2 linked regions of the Leptothrix cholodnii SP-6 genome follow. Each later gene encodes a partner of the first gene's protein in a complex. Links are inferred from orthologs where the notes say so. Each region holds a gene or a part of one and is shown on either strand. Other genes may lie near its edges.

Region 1 (5,998 bases):
GACGACAGCAGCGCCACGCTGTTTGCCGGCGCGCTGCTCGATGCCGACACCATCCCCGACGTGCAGGACGCCGACCTCGCCGGCTGGCATGCCGCGCTCGCCGCGCTGGCGCGGCTGCCGCTGCGCCGCATCGTGCCCGGCCACGGCCCCGTCGCAGGCGCCGGCCTGGTCGCGTCGGTCGACAGCTACCTGCGCCAGCTCGAACAGCGCACCGCCGCATTGCTGCAGGCCGGCACCGCCTTGAGCGAGGTCGCCGATGCGGTCGACCTGCCCGCGTTTGCGCATTGGCAGCGTTACGACAGCACGCACCGGCGCAACGCCTCGATCGTGTTCCTGCGCCAGGAGCGCGCACTGATGTTGAAGGACGCCCGACATGGCACATGACCCCGACCGTCGCCGCCTGCTTGTAGCGGCATGGGGCGGCAGCGCCGCGCTGATCGGCGCCTGGCTGCCCGGTGGCAGCCACGCCGCGATCGGCGGGCTGCCGAGCAACGTCGGCCACGCCGACAGCTCGCCGCAGTGGGAGCTGCTGCGCGGCAAGCTGTTCGGCGAGCGGCCGATCGCCGCCGGCGCCGCCAGCCAGGTGCAGATCATCGTGCCGCTGCGCGCGGCCTACGGCGCCTCGGTGCCGGTCAAGATCGTCTCCAGGATCGCGCAGACACCCGAGCGCCAGGTGCGCCGCATGACGCTGCTGGTCGACAAGAACCCCTCGCCGATCGCCGCCACGCTGACGCTCGGCACAGCGCTCGGCCAGGCCGATTTCGAGACCCGGCTGCGGGTCGACGAATACAGCCACGTGCGCGTGGTCAGCGAGCTGAGCGACGGCACGCTGCACATGGATTCGCGCTACGTCAAGGTCTCGGGCGGCTGCAGCGCACCGCCCAACCGCGAGGCCCTGCACCTGATCGGCCGCACCACGATGCGCCTGCCCGCCGGCCTGCACCCCGGCGCGCCCACGCCGGTCGAGCTGAGCGTGGTGCACCCCAACGACACCGGCTTCGAGCTCAACCAGGTCACGGTGATGTTCATCCCGCCGCACTTCGTGCGCAGCATCCGCGTGCGGCTGGGCGAGGCGCTGCTGTTCGAGGCCGACACCGATTTTTCGATCAGCGAGAACCCGAGCTGGCGCTTCAACTTCGTGCCACGCGCCGATCAGCACGCGCTGCTGACCGCAGAGGTCGAGGACACAAAAGAACAGCGCTTTCGCGGCACGCTCGACCCGTGGGCGGCGGCGTGATCGGCAGAAGATTCCTCGTGCTGATCGGCCTCGTCGGGCTGCTGAGCACGGCGCACGCGGCCTTGCCGGCGCCCTACGCACCGATCGTGATCCAGCCGCTGGTCGACGGCAAGACGCATGAATTCGACCTGCGCGCCGCCCAGCAGCGCGCCCGCAGCGAGGGCAAGTGGCTGTACGTCTACCTGGGTGCCAGCGACTGCGCGTACTGCCGCAAGTACGAGGCCTTTCTGGCGGCCAACGCCACCGAGCTGGTGCCGCATTTCGCGGCCAAGTATCTGGTGGTCGACCTGCGCAGCCAGCTGAGCGTGACCGAGCGCCAGCTGATCCTGCGCACCGAGGCGCACCGCCTGCCCTACGCCGACTTCCAGCGCGCCATCGGCGACCAGCGGGCTCGGCTGCTGGTCTATCCCAGCGTGTGGCTGCTCGAGCCCGACGGCAAGCCGCTGATGCAGATGCCGGCGGGCACCGGCACCTTCCAGACCGTGGCCGAGCAGTTGGAGATCCTGCGGCTGGAGGAGTGAATCGCGGCGACCGCGAGGGGTTTGCTCAGGCGCAGCGGCCGGCCTCGTACCAGCCCTTGCTCTGGTTCACCCACTTGACCACCAGCAGCATCACCGGCACCTCGATCAGCACGCCGACCACGGTGGCCAGAGCGGCGCCGGATTCGAAGCCGAACAGGCTGATCGCCGCCGCCACCGCCAGCTCGAAGAAGTTGCTCGCGCCGATCAGGGCCGACGGGCAGGCCACGCTGTGCGATTCGCCCAGCCGGCGGTTGAGCCAGTAGGCCAGGCCCGAGTTGAAGAACACCTGGATCAGGATCGGCACCGCCAGCATCGCGATCACCAGCGGCTGGTCGATGATCGCCTTGCCCTGGAAAGCGAACAGCAGCACCAGCGTGGCCAGCAGCGCGGTGATCGACCAAGGGCCGATCCTGGCCAGCGCGGCGTCGAACGCCGCCTGCCCGCGCCGCAGCAACTGCTTGCGCCACAGCTGCGCGATCACGACCGGGATCACGATGTACAGCACCACCGACGTGATCAGCGTGTCCCACGGCACCACGATCGACGACAGCCCCAGCAGCAGCGCCACGATCGGCGCGAACGCGAACACCATGATCGTGTCGTTGAGCGCCACCTGCGACAGCGTGAACAGCGGGTGGCCGCCGGTCAGCCGGCTCCACACGAACACCATCGCCGTGCACGGCGCCGCCGCCAGCAGGATCAGGCCGGCGATGTAGCTGTCGGCCTGGTCAGCCGGCAGGTAGGGCGCGAACACGTGGCGGATGAACAGCCAGCCCAGCAGCGCCATCGAGAACGGCTTGACCGCCCAGTTGACGAACAGCGTCACGCCGATGCCGCGCCAGTGCTGCTTGACCTGGTGCAGCGCGCCGAAGTCGACCTTGAGCAGCATCGGGATGATCATCACCCAGATCAGCAGGCCGACCGGCAGGTTGACCCGGGCGACTTCCATGCGGCCGATCGCCTGCACCGGGCCCGGCAGCATCTGGCCGAGGGCGATGCCGGCGACGATGCACAGGAACACCCAGACGGTGAGGTAGCGCTCGAACACGCTCATCGGCGCGGGCGCGGGCGCTGTGGAAGGGGCAGAAAAGACAGTGGTGTTCATGAATGTTCTTGCTCCGCGGCGATCAGCTGCGGCCGATCTCGACCAGGGCGGCCTGCAGTGCGGCGCGGTCCATCGTCGCCAGCGGCAAGGCCAGCAGTTGCAGCATCCGGTAGCCGATCGCCTGGCGCGTCAGCTCGAAGGCGCGGCGCTTGCCCTCGTCACCGCCTTCGGCGTTGGACGGGTCGGGGTAGCCCCAATGCACCTTGACCGGCTGGCCCGCGCTGCCGCCGAAGAACACCGGGCAGCTCTCTGCGGCCGCGCTGTCGCACACGGTGATGACGATCGACAGCGGCGGCGCGCCGTCGGTGCTGAACTCGTCCCAGCTCTTGCTGCGGTAGGCGCGGGTATCGATGCCGGCACGCTGGAGCGCTTCGAGTGCGAACGCATTGATGCGGCCACTCGGCGCACTGCCCGCACTGTGGGCTTGCACGTCAAGGCCCAGCTTGGCGGCCCAATGATTGAGCATGCCCTCGGACAGCACGCTGCGCGCCGAGTTGTGGGTGCAGAGGATGAGAACGTGTGTGGTCATGGCTCAGCAGCACGGGCTCAGCAGCACGAATTGGCCGACTTGACCGCAATGCCGATGGGCTTGCCACGCGGCGTGGGCGCGCAGCAGGCGGCGGGTTCGCTGCTTGCGGCGGCAGCGTCGGTCGGTGCACAGCAAGCCGATGCGGCAGCGGCCGGGGCAGCGGCTTCGTTGAACACCGGGATGTTGCCCAGCGTATGGAAATGCTCCCAGGCGATGCCCTGCGGGTCGGTGATCCAGTGCTTTTCGCTGCGGGCGTAGCAGCAGGTCGTCTCACCCTCGTCGAGCAGGGCCATGTCGGCCGCCTCGGCGCGCGCTTTCAGGGCGGCCAGCTCGGCGGGATCGTCGGTCTGGATGCCGAGGTGGTCGATGCCCGGTTTCGAACCCCGGGTCGAGATCGCGAAGTTGACCGGCGGATCTTCGAGCATCCACTTGGCGTAGTCGCCCTCGAGCCGGGCCGGTTCGGCCGCGAAAAGCTTGGAGTAGAAGCCGACGCTGGTGGCCAGGTCGTCGACATGCAGATGGACGTGAAAGCGCTTCATGGTGGGTCTCCGATCAACAGGTGGTGCAGCCGGGCGTGCTCGTGACCTCGCAGGCCGAGCCCTGGCAGCAGTGGGCGGTGAGGTAGGCCAGCAGATCGTTCATCTGCGCGATGGACGGCCGGTAGATCAGGTTGCGGCCATCACGCTCCTGCGACACGAGGCCGGCATGCATCAGTTCCTTCAGGTGGAACGACAGCGTGGAGCCGGGCACGCCCAGGGTGGCGGACAACTCGCCCGGCGTCATGCCTTGCGGCGCAGCGCCCACCAGCGCACGAAAGATGCGCAGGCGCATGCCCTGGGCCAAGGCAGCGAGAGAGGCGATGGCAGCTTTTTCTTCCATGCTTCCATTTTGTTGGAATCATGGCGATGAGTCAATGCATGCCGATCGCCCGCCCCCTCTCCAAACCCGACGGGATCAGACCACGATGATGTTCACCGGCTCGGTCCAGAGCCCGTTGCCACCACTGCCAACGGCACGCACGCGCACCCAGAAGGATTGCGTCGGCGGCAGATCATTGAGCCTGATGCGCGACGCGGTCACGGAGGTCATGGCGTGTTTCCAGTCGAGCTCCGAGGTCGGGTCGCCCTGGGTGATCTGAACCTCGTAGCTGGCTGCGCCGAGCACGCGGTTGACACGCACATCCAGGCTGCCGCGACGCGGGCCATGCTGCACCCTGAAACCACCGGGGACCGGCAGCGGCTCAAAACCGCTGGTGCGACTGGCGTTGCGGCGCAGGTCGAATCCCGTCGATGCCAGTGCCTCGACATCACCATGGGGCACTTCCTAAAACTATCGTGCCGACCATCTCCGGCACGTGATCGACGTCATGACGGCTCGCACGGCGTCATCGCATGCCGAATTCGAAGATCAGTTCTACCCGGCGGCCTGTCTTTCAGCCCTTCGCGCCCCTCGCGAAGGGCTTTTCTGCCCTCACACCGGCCTCGCAGACGCACCCGTGCTCTTGACCAGCCACACCAGCCTGCGCGCGTTGTAGGCCGCGCACTGCAGCGTGATGGCCAGCGCATTGCGCGCCAGCGTCATCGCCCGCACGCACTTGCCGCCCTGCTGGGCCAGGCTGGCGAAGACGTGCTCGACGCGCGAGCGGGTCCGGTTGATCGTGCGATTGCGCTGCTTCAGTCGGGTCTTGGCGGTCTGCCCCGGCCTGGCCCGCCGCGCGATGCCGTCGACCAGGCCCTGCTGCGCCAGCACCTGCCGGTTGGCCTGGCTGTCGTAGCCGCGGTCGGCCAGCAGGCGATCGCGCGTGTTGGCCGACTGCAGCACGTGGGGGAGCTGCTGGCCGTCGTCGGCATTGGCCGCCGTGATCTTCAGGGTGCGGATGAGCTTGTAGCGCGCATCCGCGTTGGCGTGCAGCTTGTAGCCGTAGTAGCTCTTGCCGTGCTTCTGCGTCCAGCGTGCGTCGCCATCGGTGTGCGCCATGCGCTTCTTGCTCCAGCCTTCGGGCGTCTCGCCCTTGTTGAGCGCCTCGCGCTCGGCGGTGTTGGCCTGGGTGATGGGTGCGGCCACGATGCTGGCGTCGACGATCTGCCCGCCGCGCGGGATGAACCCGTGCTGCTGCAACTGCTGACTCAGCGTCTCGAAGATCGCCCGTCCGCCCAGCCCGCCCTGGGCCAGGCGCTGCCGAAAGCTCCACAGCGTGCGGGCGTCGGGGATGTTCAAGGCGCCGTCGAGCCGGCAGAAGCGCTGGAAGCTCAGCCGGTCGAGCACCTGGTGCTCGCACTGCTCGTCCGACAGGTTGTAGAGCCCTTGCAGGAAGACCATGCGCACCAGCACCTCGCTCGGGTACGGCGGGCGGCCACCCTTCTTGCGGTCGGCGCGCGGACACGCCGCATCGACCGCCGCGGCCATCGCCGTGAAGTCCACCAGCGCGTCGATCGCCGCCAGCGTCTGCACGTAGCCCTCGAGCTTGGCCTTGCGCTGGCGCGCCAGGAACAGGTCGTCCACCGCTTCCTCCTCAGGGAAGAAGCTCGAGGGCTTGATGCGCGGCGTGATCATGGCTGCGCATCTTGCCGGCTCAGGCTGCGGGCGAACAGGGAGGTTTCGAGAAG
Region 2 (4,599 bases), 360 kb from region 1 along the record:
TGTTGAGCAGGATCGACGGGTAGACACGCTTCTCGGCCATGCGCCGATCCAGGTGGATCTCGCAGTTGCCGGTGCCCTTGAACTCTTCGTAGATCACCTCGTCCATGCGGCTGCCGGTGTCGATCAGGGCGGTGCCGATGATGGTCAGCGAACCGCCTTCCTCGACATTGCGGGCCGCGCCGAAGAAGCGCTTCGGACGCTGAAGCGCGCCGGCGTCGACGCCGCCGGTCAGAACCTTGCCCGACGAGGGCAGCACGTTGTTGTAGGCACGGGCCAGTCGGGTGATCGAGTCGAGCAGGATGACGACATCCTTGCGCAGTTCGACCAGCCGCTTGGCGCGTTCGATCACCATTTCAGCCACCTGCACGTGGCGTGCGGCGGGTTCGTCGAAGGTCGAACTGATGACCTCGCCGCGCACGGTGCGCTGCATCTCGGTCACTTCTTCGGGCCGCTCGTCGACCAGCAGCACGATCAGGTGCACGTCGGGATGGTTGGCGATCAGGGCATGTGCGAAGTGCTGCATCATGACCGTCTTGCCGCTCTTGGGCGGCGCCACCAGCAGCGCTCGCTGACCTTTGCCGATCGGCGCGATCAGGTCGATGATGCGGCTGGTGATGTTTTCTTCGTTCTTGACGTCGCGCTCAAGCCGGAACTGCTCCTTGGGGAACAGCGGCGTGAGGTTCTCGAACATGATCTTGTTCTTGCTCTCCTCCGGCGTCAGTTCGTTGACTCGGTCAACTTTCACCAGCGCGAAGTAGCGTTCGCCGTCCTTGGGTACCCGCACTTCACCTTCGATCATGTCGCCGGTGTGCAGGTTGAAACGTCGGATCTGGCTCGGCGACAGGTAGATGTCGTCGGTGCTGGCCAGGAAACTCGCGTCGAGGGAGCGCAGGAAACCGAAGCCGTCCGGCAGCACTTCCAGCACGCCGTCGCCGAAGATTTGTTCGCCTTGCCGGGCGCGCTTTTTCATGATCGCAAACATCAACTCCTGCTTGCGCAGGCGGCTGGCGTTTTCGATCTCAAGCGTCTCGGCCATCTGGACCAGCGCCGAGATGTGTTGGGCCTTGAGTTCGGAAAGGTGCATGTGGGGGAGTACCCGGAAGTCAGGTGTCGACGGTGCCAGCCGCTTGCACCGGGGGCGTCGGCATTCCCGCACGGCATTTGACTGTGTGGCTGCGCGCATTGCTGCGTGCCGCACCATGTAGCCAAAACGCTCGACAAGGGGGAGGGAGCCGACTCTGCGCGCGCTTCACGAGCCCGTGGGGCTCAGCCGGAGGTAAATCGCGCAGTGGCATTCAGGAGTCCGGCAGCGCTGCCGCCGAACTCTGAGGACGATTATAGGTGGGCGTCGAGGAAAGACGTCAACTGCGCCTTCGAGAGCGCCCCGACCTTGGTGGCAGCCAGCTGACCGCCCTTGAACAGCATCAGCGTCGGGATGCCGCGAATGCCGAACTTGGCAGGCACTTCGCGGTTCTCGTCGACGTTCATCTTGGCGATCTGCAGGCGACCGCTGTAGTCCTTGGCCACTTCGTCAAGGATCGGGGCAATCATCTTGCAGGGGCCGCACCATTCGGCCCAGTAGTCCACCAGAACGGGTTTGTCTGATTGAACGACGTCGCCGTCAAAGGTCGCATCGGAAACGTGTTTGATGAGGTCGCTGCTCATGGGGTATCCATTGGAAGAAAGACCGCTTCGGCTATGCGGCGGGTTGAGCTTGATTTTGGCACGATCGGGCGATGTGCAATGGCATGCCCGAAGCGTCTGACGCTATGCATGCGATAGCGATCGCTGCCGGTGCAGTCTGCCGCACCCATCCGCATCGGCTCGGAGATGGCTTGAAAACCGTGGTTGTTTCCGGCAAGCACCCGCTCGGAATGGCGTTTGAATCAGGCCAGTCCCATTCGAGTCCGGATTTGATCAGCGTGTCCGCCAACGCATCCACCGCTGCCCATGGTCACAACGCCGCCGCCGGAATTGCCGGCCTGCGCAGCTTCGGCCGCTTTGCGCTCAGGCAGCTGATCGGCCGCAGCTCGCTGTCGATGGCCTGGATCGCGCACGACACGCGCAGCCGTCGCGACGTGCTGCTGCTGATCGCGCGCCAGGCGATCGAGGAGCGCCGGCAGCTTGCGGAGGCGGTCGATGCCATGCGGCGTGCGGCGCGGCTGGAGCACCCCCGTCTGCTGCCGGCCATCGAGACCGGCGAGCGCGACGCCTGGCCCTACCTCGTGTGCGAGGCCCCACAGGGGGTCCAGACGCTCTCGCAGTTCCTGGCGGGTCGGCCAGCTCCGCCGCCGCTTGAAGCTGCCGGCTGGGCCGTCGACGCGCTCGAAGGATTGGCCTACCTCCATGACGCCGGCCTTGCGCACGGCGATGTCGGCCTGCACAGCCTGCTGCTCGACAAGAACGGTCGCCTGCTCGTGTGGGGCGCCAACCTGCGAGCTGACGTTCAAGGTGTCACGTCCGGCGAGTTCGAGTCGGATCTCCTTCGCCAGCAGCGTGCCGCCGGAGAGCGCGACGTTCTGGCGATCGGTCTGCTGCTCTACCAGTGGGTCGCACACAGCGCAGCGTTCGACGAACGGGACATGCCCACCGCCATTGCCCGCCTGGGGCAGGACATCGTGCGATTGCCCTGGGCCTTGCCGCAGCCGGTGCCGGACGCGCTGAGGGCGATCATCAACCGGGCGACCGACCGGCATGCGCATCGCCGCTACCTCGGTGCACGCAGCCTCGAGCGGGCGCTGTCGGGCTGGTGCCGGGTGCAGGCCAGCGACCGCGGCGGCCCGCTTGCGCTGCTGATCGATCGCCTGCGCACCAGCGGCCACCTGCCGGCCATGCCAGGCTTGGCGCAACGCGTGGTTCAGCTCTCGCGGATGGAGACGCAGCGCATCGACGAGCTGACCGATGTGGTGCTGGAGGATCCGGCCTTGTCGTTCGAGCTGCTGCGCACCGTCAACGCCGCCCAGTTTCGCGTGCAGGCCGAAGATGGCGTGACGACGGTGCGCCGGGCCATCCAGCTCGTCGGCATCAGCGGTGTGCGACGGGCTGCCGGCACCTTGCGTGCCTGGCCCGGCCCCCTGAACGAGCCGGCTGCGCGGGCCCTCGAGCAAGCGCTGAAACTCGCCTGCCTGGCCGGTCATCTGGCCGATGTGCTGTCGCCCGGTGGACTCGATGCCGAAGGCGCGCTGCTTGCCGCGCAACTGCAGCATCTTGGTCGTTTGCTCGTGCGGTATCACTTTCCGGACGAGGCGGTTCAGATCGCGGCCCTGATGCAGCCCAGTCCGCCGTTGCAGGAGGGTGACCCGGTCGCTCCCGGCCTGAGCGAAGAGGCTGCGGCCATGGCCGTTCTGGGCGTCGACTTGGCTTCGATGGCACACGCCATGGCCAAGCATTGGGGTCTGGACGAGTCGGTGCAGGACATGATGCAACCCCTGCCGTTGCGACACGCGGTCTACATGCCGACCAGCGCCGACGGCTGGATGCGTGTCGTGGCCAGTTGTGCCAACGAAACGCTGGCGACGCTGAAGCTGGCCGGCGCGGCGCAGGCCCGGGCGCTGACGCAGGTTGCCAACCGGTATGCAAAGACGCTCGGAACCACGCCCGACAAGCTCAAGCTGGCGCTGCAGGAGGCCAGGGTCAAGCTGAACCAGCACCTCTCGACCAAGGCGGCTTGAGGTTGGGCCTCTTGCGGGGGGGGCTGTTGAGCAGGACGATGCGCAGGTCGTGCGCAGTGCCGTGCATGTAGAGGCCGCTGAGCCGTGAGATGGCGCCCGACCTTCTGAAGGCGAGGTGTCACAGCTGGGTGATGCACGAGAGGCCAGAACGATCAGGCACGGCCTGATCCGTTGATTTTCCTGTGCTTTCTGCAGAAGGGTGACGAGCCTGAACCCCGGCACTGGTGGCAAACGGTTAGGGCTGCTTCGTTCCCGACCTGACCCGTTTGGCCGCGCCCCCATGCGGGGAGGCCCGTCGAGCGAGATTGTAAGCCACCGCGAGAGCCTCTCGCCTGGCGGCATCTGCCCCGCCCCGCCAAACAACGGTTTCCTGTATCCCGGCTACGCGTCCGGGGGGGCTTGCAGGTTCCGTGTCGCGGGGGGACTTTGACGCTGTGACATTATTCAGTCGACAGTCGGCCGCTCAGGCGGACTGGCTGAAGACGATCCATTCCATGGTCAATGACGTGATCGAACCTGAAAAAGAAGCCGCGATCCGCAAGATACGCCGGCTGATGGCGTTCTGGAGCATCAGCCCGACCGAGTTGCGTGGGCGCGGTGTCCCGGCTCCACGGCCGGCGCCTGCTGCGGCTGCCGTTGCCCGCTATCGGCACCCGGTATCCGGCTCCACCTGGGACGGCGAAGGGCCGCAACCCCAGTGGTTGCGCGAAGCCTTGTTGTACGAGGGCTACACCGTCGACCAGTTGCGCGTGAGGCCGACGCCCGACGCCGGCTCGTCAATCGGGCTGTGAGCCGGGTCGTCCGGGCCCTGTCGGCGCGAGCAGGAAGCTGTCGGACTCATCCCCCTTTGGCTGGCCAGGCGCCAATGCCGACGGCTGTTCATCGACGTCGTCCTTGAGCGCAACACCCGTGAGTTGCCGCAGTCGTG

Evidence for each region.
Region 2: the proteins of LCHO_RS15580 (region 1) and trxA are in contact, whole or in part, in an NMR structure (PDB 2IPA), measured with the Bacillus subtilis proteins. The link is inferred for Leptothrix cholodnii SP-6 from one-to-one orthologs.

The regions. Positions count from the first base shown.
Region 1 is NC_010524.1:3,446,852-3,452,849, forward strand. The notes cover bases 1,640-4,428. They hold LCHO_RS15580 (arsenate reductase ArsC), read right to left. Parts: upstream 3,393-4,428; coding sequence 2,886-3,392; downstream 1,640-2,885. Other genes in these bases: LCHO_RS15570 (thioredoxin domain-containing protein), read left to right, coding at 1,640-1,758; arsB (ACR3 family arsenite efflux transporter), read right to left, coding at 1,784-2,863; LCHO_RS15585 (ArsI/CadI family heavy metal resistance metalloenzyme), read right to left, coding at 3,410-3,931; LCHO_RS15590 (ArsR/SmtB family transcription factor), read right to left, coding at 3,945-4,271; LCHO_RS15595 (fibronectin type III domain-containing protein), read right to left, coding at 4,347-4,428. Outside these bases: LCHO_RS15560 (MBL fold metallo-hydrolase), read left to right, coding at 1-384; LCHO_RS15565 (quinoprotein dehydrogenase-associated SoxYZ-like carrier), read left to right, coding at 374-1,237; more of LCHO_RS15570, read left to right, coding at 1,255-1,639; more of LCHO_RS15595, read right to left, coding at 4,429-4,712; LCHO_RS15600 (IS5 family transposase), read right to left, coding at 4,863-5,945. UniProt on the Bacillus subtilis protein: Catalyzes the reduction of arsenate [As(V)] to arsenite [As(III)]. In vitro, can dephosphorylate para-nitrophenyl phosphate (pNPP).
Region 2 is NC_010524.1:3,087,317-3,091,915, reverse strand. Bases 1-2,995 are described here. They hold trxA (thioredoxin TrxA), read right to left. Parts: upstream 1,666-2,995; coding sequence 1,336-1,665; downstream 1-1,335. Other genes in these bases: LCHO_RS14030 (serine/threonine protein kinase), read left to right, coding at 1,749-2,995; rho (transcription termination factor Rho), read right to left, coding at 1-1,084. Also shown: more of LCHO_RS14030, read left to right, coding at 2,996-3,671; LCHO_RS14025 (H-NS histone family protein), read left to right, coding at 4,166-4,462; ethanolamine ammonia-lyase subunit EutC, read right to left, coding at 4,448-4,599. UniProt on the Bacillus subtilis protein: Participates in various redox reactions through the reversible oxidation of its active center dithiol to a disulfide and catalyzes dithiol-disulfide exchange reactions.